DNA from 3 places in the Serratia sp. GW822-FHT06D09 genome. Region 2 is predicted to be linked to each of the others. Evidence: predicted binding sites of a transcription regulator. Region 2 holds the regulator's gene; each other region holds the start of a gene.
The links. The regulator sigma-54, encoded in region 2, starts transcription at its own class of promoters, with help from an activator protein. The targets are predictions, from matches to a motif close to GTTGGCACANNTTTCGCTNT.
Positions count from the first base shown of each region.

Region 1 (5,236 bases), on a different contig from region 2:
CCGTCATGACTCACGATAACAAACTGCAGGTTGAAGCGATCAAGTGCGGCACGGTGATTGACCATATTCCGGCACAGATCGGGTTTAAGTTGCTGACGCTATTCAAGCTGACCGCCACCGACCAGCGCATCACCATCGGCCTGAACCTTCCTTCCAACGAGCTGGGCCGTAAAGACCTGATCAAAATCGAAAACACCTTCCTGACGGAGCAACAGGCCAACCAACTGGCCATGTACGCGCCGAAAGCCACGGTTAACCGCATCGACAATTATGAAGTGGTACGCAAACTGACCCTCAGCCTGCCGGATCATATCGACGGCGTGCTGACCTGCCCGAACAGCAACTGCATCAGCCGCAGCGAACCGGTGTCTTCCAGCTTTAGCGTGAAATCCCGCGACGGCGACGTACACCTGAAATGCCGCTACTGCGAAAAAGAGTTCGAGCATCAGGTGGTCTTGCAGGCGGACTGAGTTCGGCCGGCTGCCGGGAGATGAGGCTGTTATTCTCCCGGTGACTGCCTATAATGGGAACCCCGTAGGGGCACCGAATACCGGGCCCGACGCTACGGAGAGCCACGCAGCCCACCGCGCTGCGATTTGAAAGACGAAGGGTATATCAGGAGAAAAAATGTCACGTAACATCAGCACTGAACTCGCCCCGGCAGCCATTGGTCCTTACGTGCAGGGCGTTGATCTGGGCAGCATGATCATCACTTCCGGCCAGATCCCGGTCGATCCGAAAACCGGCGCCGTTGCCGACGACGTTGCCGCTCAGGCTCGCCAGTCGCTGGAAAACGTTAAAGCGATCGTTGAAGCTGCCGGCCTGAAAGTGGCCGACATCGTGAAAACCACGGTTTTCGTGAAAGATCTGAACGACTTCGCTACCGTTAACGCCGCTTATGAAGCTTTCTTCACCGAGCACAGCGCGCCGTTCCCGGCCCGTTCCTGCGTTGAAGTGGCCCGTCTGCCGAAAGACGTGAAAATCGAAATCGAAGCCATCGCCGTTCGTCGCTAATACCGCGACCACGCGCCCAACGGTCAGCCCAGGCTGGCCGTTTTTATTTGTTGACTCGGCGAATTGCGCCCGCAGCCTCACTTATCGGAGAAGATTGAGCCTTAAAACTTTTTGAGGCCTGTTTCAAAACCGCCACCACTTCTTCACGTGAAGCGCTAATCGGCATTCCTCGGGGGGTCAGGCGGTTAATCTCCTCAGAAGTATAGGCTTTTACCGCCGTCAGCCTTCCCCCCTCGGTTTTGTATACCTGCAGTTCATAGGCGTCAGTTTTCGCTATAAACCGATCCGTGGTTTTAATGACCATATTCCCCCCTATAACCCTGTTTGTTGGTCGTCATTGTCGCTCAAATAATGCGCAATCTCAACCGAGGCCGAGTCGTCGATAAACCATTGGAATAATGCCTGAGCATCGCGGTAGAGAATGCCCTTCTCACCCGAGGTGATATCAATAAAGCGATACTCATTGATGTAATAATCAGCAACTCTCGCATTGATCGGTGATATTAGCCGTAAGCCGGTGCATTGAGTAGCGACCATAAATAGCACCGTGGCATAGAGTGCAAAACGGAAAGTGTTCCCGTCCAGGCTGGAGCCTTTGATGTGGAAATTTTGCAGCATTTCAACATTCAGCACCGCAGGCATCTCGTCTGTTGCGGGGCAAAACTGGCAAAGACAAGCCCCTGCAGGCCTTTGATCCGCATCCAGGATCTTAAAACTAAAATTGAAAGCATCTGGATTATCCAACACAGCACCGCTTAGTGCCCACGGCATACGCAGATTTTCAGGTTGCCGACGCGTCTGCACAATGCACCATTCCAAATCTTCAGCAGTCAGCATTTGCACCCGAATGTTATAGGTAGCGGCAGCAAAAATTTCATTGGCGGTAGCCAACGCGGCACGTCCCAGCGCCTGAACATTAAAATCATGTGGCATTACCCTTCCCTTGAATGCATTTAAAAATGAATCTGTTAGATATATTTTCTCGGTTTCCCCCCTATCTTTTTATGCCTTCGCTGAAGAAACAATCCCCGTATTTTGTTACTGAGGCACGCGCCGCGGTTTTGCCCCGTTTTAAGGCAGCGTCCGCTTGGGTTGCACCCAAAGCGGGCCATTTACTGCCGCGAGCCGGCGTTTTCGCGCCATTTTCGCCCCTTTATCACCTTGGCACATTTTATGCTGGTTCTGTATACAGCCTGCAATGTCGACGAGGTGATGATGCTAAATATCGATCTGTCTGCTTCACCGTTTTTTGATGAGATGCTTCTGGCTGAGGGTAAGCACCGGGGTCACTACGAGGCTTACTGGCATTGGCTGCAACAGGCTGACCAAAAGGCCATTCAACGCAAGAGGGAAGAGGCTGCACTGCTGTTTCACCGGGTGGGGATTACCTTTAACGTTTATGGTGAGGATGACGGCGCTGAGCGCTTGATTCCGTTCGACAGCGTACCGCGCATCATACCCGCCAGCGAGTGGGCGATGCTCGATCGCGGTATTCGCCAGCGCGTACAGGCGCTTAACGCCTTTCTGCACGATATTTACCATCAACAACACATTCTGAAAGCCGGGATCATTCCGGCGGAACAGGTGCTGGCCAACGATCAATATCAACCCTGCATGCAAGGGGTCGATCTGCACCGCAATATTTACGCGCACATCGTTGGCGTGGATATGGTGCGCAACGGTGACGGCCAGTATTACGTGCTGGAAGACAACCTGCGCACCCCGTCCGGTGTTTCCTATATGCTGGAAAACCGCAAAATGATGATGCGCCTGTACCCGGAGCTGTTCGCTCAGCAACGCATCGCGCCGGTGGAGCGCTACCCGTCGCACCTGCTGCAAACCCTGCGTGAAAGCTCGCCGATCAACGATCCTACCGTGGTGGTGCTGACGCCGGGCCGTTTCAACAGCGCCTACTTCGAACACAGCTTCCTGGCGCAGCAGATGGGGGTTGAGCTGGTGGAAAGCGCCGACCTGTTCGTCAAGGACGGGGCGGTCTTTATGCGTACCACCGCCGGGCCTTGCAAGGTGGATGTGATCTACCGCCGGGTGGACGACGCCTTCCTCGATCCGCTGGCATTCCGCCCGGATTCGATGCTCGGCGTGCCGGGCCTGCTGTCGGTATACCGCGCCGGCAACGTGGTGCTGGCCAACGCCATCGGCACCGGCGTGGCCGACGACAAGTCAATTTATCCGTACGTGCCGGACATGGTGCGTTTCTACCTGCAGGAAGAGCCGATCCTCAATAACGTGCCCACCTGGCAATGCCGCCACAAGAATGAACTGTCGTACGTGCTGGCGAACCTGGAACAGATGGTGGTGAAGGAGGTGCACGGTGCCGGCGGCTACGGCATGCTGATCGGCCCGGCGGCGACCAAAGACGAAATCGCTCACTTCCGCAGCCTGCTGCTGGCCAAGCCGCATAACTACATTGCGCAAAATACGCTGGCGCTGTCGACCTGCCCGACCTTCGTCAACGACGGCCTGGCGCCGCGACATATCGATTTACGGCCGTTCGCCCTCAGCGGCGCGGAAATCCGCCTGGTGCCAGGCGGCCTGACGCGCGTGGCGCTGGCGCAAGGCTCACTGGTGGTCAACTCGTCGCAAGGCGGGGGAACCAAGGATACCTGGGTGTTGGAGGACGACGCATGCTGAGCCGAACTGCCAGTGAACTCTATTGGATGGCCCGCTATCTGGAGCGGGCGGAAAGCATCGCCCGGGTGCTCGACGTCACCAACAAGCTGTCGATGATGCCGATCCGCGACAGCGAGGATCAGGATCTGCAGGTGCCGCTCAATCTGACCAGTACCGGGCAGCTGTATGCCGCCGCCTACCCCGACCTGACGATGGCCAATCTGGTGAGCTTTTTTGCGCTCGACAGCCGCAACCACAGCAGCATTTACAGCTGTCTGCAAATGGGCTGGAACAACGCCCATGCGGTGCGCGGCAGCCTGTCTTCCGAGGTCTGGGAATGCATCAACGCCACCTGGATCGAAATGAAGCTGATCCGCCGTCAGGGCATAGGTTCGGTGGGCGCGGATGGCTTTTTCGACTGGGTGAAGGAACGTTCTCACCTGTTTCGCGGCGCGATGTTCGGTACCTTGCTGCGCAGCGACGCCATGTGCTTTATCCGTCTCGGTACCCTGCTGGAGCGCGCAGACAGCACTGCCCGTCTGTTAGGGGTCAAGAACTCGCTGATGGACAGCGACGGCGACCCGGTGCGCGAATATTACCGCATGGACACGCTGTTGCGGGCAGTGAGCGCACGCGAAGCCTACCACAGTATCTACAAGCAGCAGCTCAGTCGGGACACCATTGCCGAACTGATGATCCTGCGTAATGAAATCCCCCGCTCCCTGCTGGCCTGCGTCGGCGATCTGGTGCAACAGCTGGAGCAAATTGGCGGCAACAGTGCCAATCAGCCGCGCCGGCTGGCGCATACGCTGCACGCCGAGCTGCGCTTTAGCAGCATGAAAGATCTGAACAAGGTCGGGTTGAACGACTGGCTGGACGCGTTTCTCGGCCAGATTGGCGGCATCGCGGAGAGCATCCATCACACTTATCTGGAGGCGCAATGAAACTGAACATTGAGCACAACACCCACTATACCTATGCCCAGCAGGTGCAGCGCAGCACTCAGTATCTGCGCCTGACGCCGCAGGATTCGGAGCATCAGCGCATCATTTCATGGCAGTTGACGCTGCCGGAAGATGCCGTGTGCACCACCGATGCCTTCGGCAACGTGCTGCACGTGCTGACGCTGGATCACCCGCACCAGGCCATCAGCATTCAGGCCCACGGCGTGGTGGAAATTGAAGACGGTGCCGAAGATCAGGTGATGGGGCATTTGTCGCCGCTGGTCTTCCTGCGCCACAGCCCGCTGACCCAACCCGACAGCGCGATCCAGGCCTTCGCCCTGCGCTACTACCAACCGCAGGCGGTGCTGGACGGGCTGGAAAATCTGATGGGCGAGCTGCTGCTCAAAATGCCGTACACCCCAGGGTCAACCAGCGTCACCGACAGCGCGGCCCAGGCATTCGCAACCGGCACCGGCGTCTGTCAGGATCATACCCACGTATTTTTGGCCTGCTGCCGCAGCCTGAACATTCCGGCGCGCTATGTCAGCGGTTATCTTTATAGCGAGGACTCGGCCCACGTCGCCACCCACGCCTGGGCCGAGGCCTGGGTCGACGACCGCTGGCACAGCTTTGACGTCACCAACAAT
Region 1 covers NZ_JBXALO010000010.1:25,497-30,732, forward strand. The annotation lists gene pyrI (aspartate carbamoyltransferase regulatory subunit) at 6-470, shown strand; gene ridA (2-iminobutanoate/2-iminopropanoate deaminase) at 628-1,014, shown strand; gene AC1RKG_RS20490 (hypothetical protein) at 1,058-1,318, opposite strand; gene AC1RKG_RS20495 (hypothetical protein) at 1,327-1,947, opposite strand; gene AC1RKG_RS20500 (circularly permuted type 2 ATP-grasp protein) at 2,230-3,666, shown strand; gene AC1RKG_RS20505 (alpha-E domain-containing protein) at 3,660-4,589, shown strand; gene AC1RKG_RS20510 (transglutaminase family protein) at 4,586-5,236, shown strand, end outside.
Region 1: the regulator sigma-54 is predicted to act here: its motif matches at 2,175-2,194, upstream of AC1RKG_RS20500 (circularly permuted type 2 ATP-grasp protein).

Region 2 (5,236 bases):
GTATTTTAGTCTTCGTCAAAACCGGAATTAATCAGTTCAATCACCGCGGCCAGCGCTTTAACCTCATCCGGCCCGGTGGCTTCCACCTCGATATGGCGCCCTTGCGCAGAGTCCAGCATCAGCAGCGCAATCACGCTGCTGGCCTCGGCCTCGGTGCCGCTGTCGTTGCGCAGCATCACTTCGGCATCAAAACTCTGCACCAGCTCGAACAGCTTCATCGCCGGGCGGGCGTGCATGCCCAGTTTGTTTTTGATTTCAACCGTTTGCTTGACCGTCATTGTTTGCGTTTTTCCAGCGTGCGGTGGCGTGACTGTACGTTCTTGCCGCGTGAGCGGAAGTAATCGGCCAACTGTTCCGCTACGTAGACTGAACGGTGTTTACCGCCGGTACAGCCAATGGCCACCGTCAGATAGCTGCGGTTGTTGGTTTCCAGCATTGGCAACCACTGTTCCAGATAGCTGCGGGTCTGGTAGATAAAGTTGTGCACCTCAGTGTGGCGATCGAGGAATGAGGCGACGGGTTTATCCAGGCCGGTCATCGGGCGAAGTTTAGGATCCCAGTGTGGGTTCGGCAGGAAACGTACGTCGAACACGTAATCGGCGTCGATCGGGATACCGTGCTTAAAGCCGAAGGATTCAAACACCATGGTCAGCTCGCGCTCGCGTTTGCCCAGTAAACGGGTACGCAGCATTTCGGCCAGTTCATGCACCGACATTTCCGAGGTGTCGATGATCAGATCGGCTCGTGAACGCAGTGGTTCCAGCAGATCGCTTTCTTCATCGATGGCGCTTTCCAGCGACAGATTCTTGCTGGACAGCGGGTGTAAGCGACGAGTATCACTGTAACGACGAATCAGTGTGTTACGGTCGGCATCAAGGAACAGCAACTGCGGCGAAAAGCTGTCCGGCAGTTGGGTCATCGCATATTCAAACACTTCCGGCGATTCCGGCATGTTACGCACGTCGATGCTTACCGCCGCGGAGCTGTTGCGTTCCGCCAGCGTATTGGCAAGCTGCGGCAGCAGTACCACGGGCAGGTTATCAACGCAGTAAAAACCCATGTCTTCCAGCGCCCGTAAGGCGACGGATTTCCCTGAACCGGAACGGCCGCTGACAATCATCAGCACCATGTGGCAACTCCCCCTGGCATCTCAGTGGCGTTTATCGCCACCGTTAGAAACTTTATTATTCCGGCCTGAACCGGAATCCATCATGGCTAAACAGTATCGTTATCCGGGCTGGAAGTCACGCCAGCCGGGCGTTACTCGGTGATGATTTGGTAAAGCTCTTCGTCACTTTGCGCCGCGCGCAGGCGGCGGCATACTGTTTTGTCGGCCAGACGCTTGGCGACCAGAGACAGGGTATGCAGATGGGTTTTACATTGGTCGGCCGGCACCAGCAGGGCGAACAGCAGATCGACCGGCTGGTTATCAATGGCGTCGAAGGCGATAGGTTGGTCGAGACGAATAAACACGCCAACGGCCCGCAGTGTGTCCTCTTCCAGTTTGCCATGGGGGATGGCGATACCGTTGCCGATACCGGTGCTGCCCATGCGCTCGCGGGTGAGAACCGCGTCAAATACCACCTGGGGTGGCAGATTGAGCTGTTTGGCGGCCAGTTCGCTGATAATTTCCAAAGCCCGTTTCTTGCTGGTGCAATGTACGGAGCTTCTGGTGCACTCGATATTTAATACCGAGCTTAACTGCATTGTTTCGTTGTTCATCTCATCTTCACTTAAAACCACACCAGCAAGCAGGCTTGTGAGGTGATTTTTCGCCTTGTTTAACCCTGATGGCTTATCGGCGCGTACCCAAACAGGTAACGCGCCGATGGCCGAGGCTACGTTTGAGCCGTACCCGCTGACGGAAACGGCCCAGAATGTCAGTGTTGTTTCAGTTTGTCTTTATGTTTGTTCAATTGACGCGCCAGTTTGTCGATCAGGGTATCAATTGCCGCATACATGTTCTCGTCTTCCGAGGTGGCGTGCAACTCGCCTCCATTCACGTGCACCGTCGCTTCTGCAATCTGCTGCACTTTTTCCACACTAAGCACGACATACACCTGATTTATGCGGTCAAAATACTGTTCGAGTTTGGCGAACTTGGTGTTCACGAACTCACGCAAAGGTTCGGTGATTTCGATGTGGTGTCCGGTAATGTTGAGCTGCATAGTGTCTTCCTTCTCAATAGAGGTCAAACCAACTGTTTACGTTGGTTGGACGGCGGGATGGACAAAGACTCTCGGTACTTGGCGACGGTACGCCGCGCCACGATGATCCCCTGATCGGAGAGCAGGGTAGCCAGCTTGCTGTCGCTGAGCGGTTTGGCGGGGTTTTCCGCCGCAATCAATTTCTTCACCACCGCCCGGATCGCCGTAGAGGAAGCTTCGCCCCCGCTGTCGGTATTCACGTGGCTTGAGAAGAAATATTTCAATTCGAAAATGCCGCGCGGACTGTGCAAAAACTTCTGCGTGGTCACGCGTGAGATTGTCGATTCATGCATCTCCACGGCCTGAGCGATATCCGCCAGCACCATGGGCTTCATAAATTCCGCGCCTTGCTCAAAGAACGCCTGCTGCTGCTCGACGATGCAGCGCGAAACTTTCAGCAGGGTGTCATTGCGGCTTTCCAGGCTCTTGATCAGCCATTTCGCCTCCTGCAAATTGCTGCGGATGTACTGACCGTCGCTGTCGTTACGCGCGCTATTGCCCAGAGCGGCATACTGCTGATTGATCTTCAGCCTTGGGATGCTGTCGCTGTTGAGCTCGACCGTCCACACATCCTGCACTTTGCGTACCAGCACGTCCGGGATCACGTACTCAGATTCGCCGGTGTTGATCGACTGGCCTGGACGCGGATCGAGTGACTGGATCAGCAACATCGCTTCTTTCAGTGTATCTTCTTTTGAGCGCGTTGTTCGCATCAGGCTGCGAAAGTCGTGGTTAGCCAGCAAGTCCAGATGTTCGCTGATGATCAGGCGCGCTTCCGCCAGGTAAGGCGTGTCTTGGGCGTATTGGGATAGCTGAACCAGCAGACAATCGCGCAGGTCGCGCGCCGCGACGCCAACCGGATCAAACCGCTGTACGCGCTTCAATACCGCCTCGACTTCGTCCATTGTCACATTCTCGTCACCCATGCTCTCCAGAATGTCTTCCAGCGGCACGGTGAGATAGCCGGTGTCATCGACGGCGTCGACGATCGAGGTGGCAATGGCAGCATCGGTATCGGAAAACGGCGTCAGATCCACCTGCCACATCAGGTAATCCTGCAGGGTTTGGGTGGTTTCACCCTGATACACCGGCAGTTCGTCGTCACTGTAATCGGTGCGAGTTCCTGACGGAGTTCCGGCGGTATAGATCTCGTCCCAGGTGGCGTCCAGCGGCAGCTCTTCGGGCATGTCCTTTTGTTCCAGCGCCTCCCGGGTATCCAAACCTTCGGTTTCGGTCGTCTCTTTCGCGTCGATTTCTTCGTGCAGATCGGTCTGTTCAAGCAGTGGATTGCTCTCTAACGCCAGCTGTATCTCCTGCTGGAGCTCAAGCGTGGACAACTGCAGCAGTCGTATGGCCTGCTGGAGCTGGGGGGTCATTGCCAGTTGTTGGCTAAACCTGAGTTGCAAACCTTGCTTCATATTCTTCAGTCTACTTCCGTTAACAGTCGCCCATCAGGACGCGCCGGTACTCAGAGGCGGAATTCTTCGCCCAGATAAACGCGTTTTACCTGCTCATCGGCCAGAATAGCATCCGGCGTGCCGTGAGCAATCAGTTTGCCCTGGCTGACGATATAGGCGCGTTCACACACGTCCAGCGTTTCGCGCACGTTATGGTCGGTGATCAGCACGCCCAGGCCGCTGTCACGCAAGTGCTCGATAATTTTTTTAATGTCGATAACGGAAATCGGGTCAACCCCGGCGAAGGGTTCATCCAGCAGGATGAATTTCGGGTTAGCCGCCAGCGCACGGGCGATCTCCACGCGGCGACGTTCGCCACCGGACAGCGCCTGGCCCAGGTTGTCGCGCAGATGGGAGATATGGAACTCTTCCATCAGCTCCACCGCACGGTCCGCCCGCTGTTCGCTGCTGAGATCGTCACGGATCTCCAGCACCGCCATCAGGTTGTCGTAAACGCTCAGGCGGCGGAAGATCGAGGCTTCCTGCGGCAGATAGCCGATGCCACGACGCGCACGGGCGTGCAGCGGCAGCAGGCTGATGTCTTCTTCGTCAATCACGATACGTCCGGCGTCACGCTGAACGATACCGACCACCATGTAGAACGTGGTGGTCTTGCCGGCGCCGTTTGGCCCCAGCAGGCCGACGATCTCGCCGGATTTCACTTTCAGGCTGACGTCTTCAACGACTTTGCGGCCCTTGTAGGCTTTCGCCAGGTTTTCTGCGATGAGTGTAGCCATAAGTGATTAGTTACTCTTGTTTTGCCCGTTTTTGTCTTGCAACTGCGACGGTACCAGAACCGTAGTCACGCGCTTGCCTTTATCGCTAAACGCCTGCATTTGCTGCTGTTGCACCAGGTAGGTGATGCGATCGCCCTTGACGTTGCTGTCGAGCTGTTCCAGGTAGGCGTTCCCGGTCAGGGTCACCAACTGAGACGCCACATCGTAACGCACCTTCTGAGCGTGGCCTTTCACCGGCTTGCCGCTGTCTTGCATCTGATAGAAGGTTACCGGGTTGCCGAAAGCTTCAATATAGGTTTTGTTCTGATCGCCGCCTGGGCGGGTGACCACGACTTTGTCCGCTTTGATATCGATGGTGCCTTGCTTGATCACCACGTTATCGGTAAAGGTGCTGACGTTGCTCTGCATGTCCAGAGACTGTTTCAGCGAGTCGATGCTCACCGGCTGATTGGAGTCGGACTTCAGCGCCCATGCGGGGGCGCTGGCGGCCAAAATCAAGCTGCCGATTAACAGATTACGGCTTGGTTTGTTGGTTTTGAATTTCATAGTTGGTCTTAACCTTATCAATCAGCTCAGCGGTCTTGGCCCGCAGGTTCCCACGCATTTTCATGCCGTTAGAGGTGAAGTTCGTCCCGTAGAGCGTCACTTCGTCATCCGAAGACACATCCTGGGTCACCAGGTTCACCTGAGCATTGTCTGTTTTAATTTTTTCCAGCTGCGACGTGGTGGTCAGGCTGTTCACCTCGACGTGGCCGTAAAGATACAGCATCCGGTCTTTAGTCAGTTTGGCGCGGTCGGCGCGAACTGACCAGGTGGCCACCGCGTTTTCATCAAA
Region 2 covers NZ_JBXALO010000004.1:167,961-173,196, forward strand. The annotation lists gene npr (PTS phosphocarrier protein NPr) at 6-278, opposite strand; gene rapZ (RNase adapter RapZ) at 275-1,129, opposite strand; gene ptsN (PTS IIA-like nitrogen regulatory protein PtsN) at 1,261-1,722, opposite strand; gene hpf (ribosome hibernation promoting factor) at 1,881-2,168, opposite strand; gene rpoN (RNA polymerase factor sigma-54) at 2,192-3,625, opposite strand; gene lptB (LPS export ABC transporter ATP-binding protein) at 3,676-4,401, opposite strand; gene lptA (lipopolysaccharide ABC transporter substrate-binding protein LptA) at 4,408-4,947, opposite strand; gene lptC (LPS export ABC transporter periplasmic protein LptC) at 4,916-5,236, opposite strand, start outside.

Region 3 (5,236 bases), on a different contig from region 2:
CCGATGTGATACAGCGCGGCGCAGATCCCACACAAAGCCATCACCAGCAATAACAACGCATTAATGCCGCTGATTTCCACCGCATAACGCAACCAGGGCAAACGGGCGCTGTGCAGCGGTGCGAACAGCAGTTGTCCGGCGGCCAACAAGGTGGCGATGGCACACAATAAGGTGCCGCCACCCAGCAAGGCATTGACACGCGGCCAGGGGGCCAGCAGCCAGCTCAGCAACGCGAACAGGAGATACCCGACGAATGCCAGAGTCAGCAACGACAATGGGTCGGGCGCAATGGGGTAAAACATCAATTCGGCTCCTTGCGGGATTCTGGGGCGGTAGCGAACGGCAGCTCGGCGCTGAGCGCCTGCATGGCGTTGCGCCTTTTCTGTTCGCTGGCGTTACGCACGTCGTGGTCGCTGACCAAGCGAATGGCCTGGGTAGGACAGGTACGGATACAGGCCGGGCCTAAGGGGGTGAAAGCGCAAAGGTCGCACTTGACCGCCACGGCGCGGACACCGGGCACGCAATCCAGGAAGGCGCCGATCGGTCGCGGCGCTTTGGCGGCAGGCAGGGCCAGCGGTGTGTTGCAGTCTGAGGGGATCGCTAACGGGGTGCTGCCGCCGAAGCCTATGGCGCCGAACGGGCAAGCAATACCGCAGAGTTTGCAACTGACGCACAGGCTCTCGTTCAGGACGATGGCATCATCCTGATGGCGAATGGCGTTTACCGGACAGACCTGCGCGCAGGGCGCATCCTCACATTGATGGCACATCACCGGTGCCGAATCGCGGGCGTTACGAATCACCTGCAAGCGGGGTAATGCCTGCAAACCCCGTTGCCGATGTTCCGCAGAACAACTGGCCATGCAGGTATTGCAGCCAATACACAATTTGGGGTCCGCAATAATAAAGCGGTTCATGCACACTCCTTGCTTCGTCATTTATGACGAAATCGTCAGTAAAAAATGACGTTTCGACAGTTTTCTGTCAGTGAGTAACGCCGACAGTCAGACGGACAGGGTTATTTTTTTCAGTGCGTCATGAATGGCGTGGCCGTCATGCAGCGAATCAAACAGGCATTGGTAAATAACGGCGATCTTATCCAGATAATGTTCAAATACCGCCGGCATATCGCGATTGTTTATTACACCGTCAATATTACCGTCTTCATCCAGCGAGGCATGGGCGAAGGGGGCGAAATTCTCCGCTTCATGCGGCGATGCCAAATTAATGCGATAGCAGATATCACGGCTGTAAAACCCCTCACTTAATTGAATGCTCACCGTGAAGTGGTTGAACAGTACAAAACGCAGATCGTCGTCCTGACCGTAAGTAAACTGATGATTAATCTTCTTTTTAGTGGTGGTAACCGCTTTGATTAAGGTGCTGTGGTAGGTTTGCCACTGCGCCATCAGGCGGTTGCTTTTGTTGGCGATATAATCGGCCTGGCTGGTTACTTCACTGATAGTACTCATTGTCGTCACTCAAAATTGATGGTCATTGTCGAATCGCTTCGGGTGAACGACTTAAAGCATAAAGCGTGCCAGTCTCTGGTGATTTTCATTATTTCCTTTTAATTCAATCATCAGGGTTGGAATTAATCTTTAAATTGGATTGGGGGCTGCCAGCTAATTACTGTCGACGTCATGACACTCGACAAATATGCCGAATGGGTTTTGGCACCATATTTGCAACGCAGGGTGACGAAACGTTTTATCACCCTGAGTGGAGGCCGGATGCACGAAATAACCTTGTGCCAACATGCGATGGAAATAATGCAGCAACAGGCTCGTCAACATCGTGCGAAACGTATTACCGCGGTGTGGTTCGAAATTGGCGCATTTTCCTGCGTGGAGGCGGAATCGCTGCGGTTCTGTTTTGACATGGTATGTCGCGACACCCTGGCCGAAGGCTGTGAGCTGCATCTGACTGAACAACGCGCCTTGTCCTGGTGTTATGACTGCCAGGCTGACGTCGAGCTGTTGATCCCGCAGGTGTTGGTCTGCCCGCACTGCGCCGGAAGAAACCTACGGGTGCAGGCCGATGATGGGTTGCAAATAAAACGTCTGGAAATTGAATAACTGAAAGGAGAAAGAACATGTGCAGCACTTGCGGTTGTGCCCATGGGGAAATGACGATTGAAGGGCAAGCAAAGGTACCGTTTCGCCCGCAGCGGCCTCTGCAGGGGGACCTGCATTATGGACTGGGATTGGCGGGCACCCATGCGCCGGGCATCAGCCAGCGGCGAATGCTGGAAATAGAAACCCGGGTGTTGGATAAAAACGATCGTCTGGCCGAACGCAATCGCCAGTATTTTGCCGAGCAACACATCCTGGCGTTGAATCTGGTTTCCAGCCCCGGTTCTGGCAAAACCACCTTGCTGACCGAAACCCTGCTGCGGCTGCGCGGGATGCGTGAGTGCGCGGTGGTGGAAGGAGACCAGCAAACCACCAACGATGCCGAACGTATCCGCGCCACCGGCGTGCCGGCGATCCAGGTCAATACCGGCAAAGGCTGTCATCTGGATGCGCAAATGGTTCACGAAGCCGCCCAGCGTCTGGAGCTCAAACCCAGCAGCCTGCTGTTTATCGAAAATGTCGGCAACCTGGTTTGCCCAGCCAGCTTCGATCTGGGGGAGCGGCACAAGGTGGCGGTGCTGTCGGTCACCGAAGGGGAAGACAAGCCCCTCAAGTACCCGCATATGTTCGCCGCCGCACGTCTGATGCTGCTGAACAAGGTCGATCTGCTGCCGTACTTGAAGTTTGATCTGGCCGCCTGTATCGCCAATGCCCGTCAGGTTAATCCCGACATCGAGATAATTACCCTTTCTGCGACTCAGGGGGAAGGGATGGATCAGTGGTTGGCCTGGCTGGAGCGGCAGCTATGTGCATAGGGATCCCCGGGCAGATCGTGGCGTTGGATCAACACCAGCCTCAGCACGCTTGGGCCGACGTCTGCGGCGTGCAGCGCGAAGTGAATATCGCATTGGTTTGCCGGGAGGGTGAACCCAAAGAAGCGATGCTGGGGTGTTGGGTATTGATTCACGTGGGCTTTGCGATGAGCCGCCTCGATCAACAAGAGGCCGAGGATATGCTGGCAGCACTGCAGGCGATGGGGGAAGTGGAACAGGACGTGGCGCTGTTTTTGGCGGGGGAGGATAGCCATGGATTACGTAGATGAATTTCGCGATCCGCAGCGGGTAAAGAAACTGCTGCAACATATCTGGCACCGCGCCGCACAGTTGCCGTTTACCGCCGAACGACCGCTGCAAATCATGGAGGTGTGTGGTGGCCATACCCATGCGATATTCCGCTTTGGCCTGGATAAGCTGCTGCCGGCGCAAATCGAATTCATTCATGGCCCCGGCTGCCCGGTTTGCGTTTTACCTATGGGGCGCATCGACGCCTGCTGCGAAATCGCCGAGCACCCCGAAGTGATTTTTTGCACCTTCGGCGATGCGCTGCGGGTGCCAGGACAGCAGGGGTCTTTACTGCAGGCGCGCGAGCGCGGGGCCGATGTGCGCGTGGTCTACTCACCGCTGGATGCCCTGATGCTGGCGCGGCAAAATCCGCAACGGCAGGTGGTGTTCTTCGCGTTGGGTTTTGAAACCACCATGCCGGTCACGGCGATTACCCTGCAACAGGCCCGGCAGGAAGGCCTGGGCAACTTCAGCGTATTTTGTCAGCACATCAGCCTGATCCCCACCTTACGCAGCCTGCTGCAACAGCCGGATGTACGCATTGACGGTTTTCTGGCACCCGGCCACGTCAGCATGGTGATAGGCACCGAGCCCTATCATTTTATCAGCAGGCAATACCACAAACCCCTGGTGGTGACCGGCTTTGAGCCACTGGATATCTTGCAAGGGGTGCTGATGCTGGTCGAGCAGTTTCTTGGCCGACAAAGCCAAACCGAGAACCAATACCGGCGGGTGGTACCGGAACAGGGCAACCGGCTGGCACAGCAGGCGATGAGCGAAGTTTTTGTCCTGGGAGGCGGCAGCGAATGGCGCGGGCTGGGCACCATTGCCGACTCAGGCATTGCCCTCACGCCAGGCTACCAGGCTTTTGATGCCGAACGTCGTTTCCGTCCGCAGCGGCGGCAAGTGGCTGACGATCCGCGATCCCGCTGCGGAGACGTGCTCACCGGGCGATGCAAACCGCGCGACTGTCCGCTGTTTGGTCGCGGTTGTACGCCGCAAAACGCGTTTGGCGCGCTGATGGTCTCGTCCGAAGGGGCCTGCGCCGCCTGGTACCAATATCGCCGTGAAACAGAGGAGACGCCAGCATGAATAACGTGATTACTATGGCTCATGGTAGCGGTGGAGCTGCCATGCAGCAATTGCTGGACGATCTTTTCCTGCCGGCCTTTGCCAACCCGCAGTTGGATCAGCGTGAAGATCAGGCCCGGTTGGATTTGGCCGAGTTAACGCAGCAGGGCGATCGGCTGGCGTTTACCACCGACAGTTACGTGATTGACCCGATTTTCTTTCCGGGCGGTGACATAGGCAAGTTGGCCATCTGCGGTACGGCCAACGATCTGGCGGTGAGCGGCGCGTTGCCGCGCTATCTTTCCTGCGGCTTTATTCTCGAAGAAGGCTTGCCGCTGCCCGAGTTACAACGCGTGGTCGCCTCGATGGCCGCCACCGCGCAGCAGGCCGGTATTCGCATTGCCACCGGGGATACCAAGGTAGTGCAGCGTGGCGCAGCCGACAAAGTGTTTATCAATACCGCCGGTATCGGGGTGATCCCGTCCGGTCTGAACTGGGCGGCGCAAAATATCCGCGTCGGCGATGCCGTGATTGTCAGCGGCACCCTCGGGGATCACGGGGCAACTATTCTCAACCTGCGCGAAAAGTTGGGTATGTCTCTGGGCGTGATCAGCGACTGCGCGGTGTTAACGCCGTTAATTGAGCCATTACGTGCCATTGACGGTGTGCGGGCGATGCGTGATGCGACCCGTGGCGGGGTGAATGCCATTTTGCATGAGTTCTCACGTGCAGCCGGCGTGGGCATCGAGGTGCAAGAAAGCCTGTTGCCGATCGCCCCGGCAGTGCGTGGCATTTGTGAATTGCTGGGGCTGGACGCCATTAATTTTGCCAACGAGGGAAAACTGGTGGTCGTGGCCGCACCGCAAGCCGCACAGGACGTGCTCTGTGCCTTGCGTGCTCACCCATTGGGCGCGGACGCGGCGCTGATTGGCACAGTGACGGAGGGGCGACAGGTAAGGCTGCAGGGCGC
Region 3 covers NZ_JBXALO010000001.1:487,754-492,989, forward strand. The annotation lists gene AC1RKG_RS02255 (proton-conducting transporter transmembrane domain-containing protein) at 1-302, opposite strand, end outside; gene AC1RKG_RS02260 (4Fe-4S dicluster domain-containing protein) at 302-916, opposite strand; gene hycA (formate hydrogenlyase regulator HycA) at 1,004-1,471, opposite strand; gene hypA (hydrogenase maturation nickel metallochaperone HypA) at 1,733-2,077, shown strand; gene hypB (hydrogenase nickel incorporation protein HypB) at 2,095-2,889, shown strand; gene hypC (HypC/HybG/HupF family hydrogenase formation chaperone) at 2,880-3,176, shown strand; gene hypD (hydrogenase formation protein HypD) at 3,160-4,287, shown strand; gene hypE (hydrogenase expression/formation protein HypE) at 4,284-5,236, shown strand, end outside.
Region 3: the regulator sigma-54 is predicted to act here: its motif matches at 1,525-1,544, upstream of hycA (formate hydrogenlyase regulator HycA).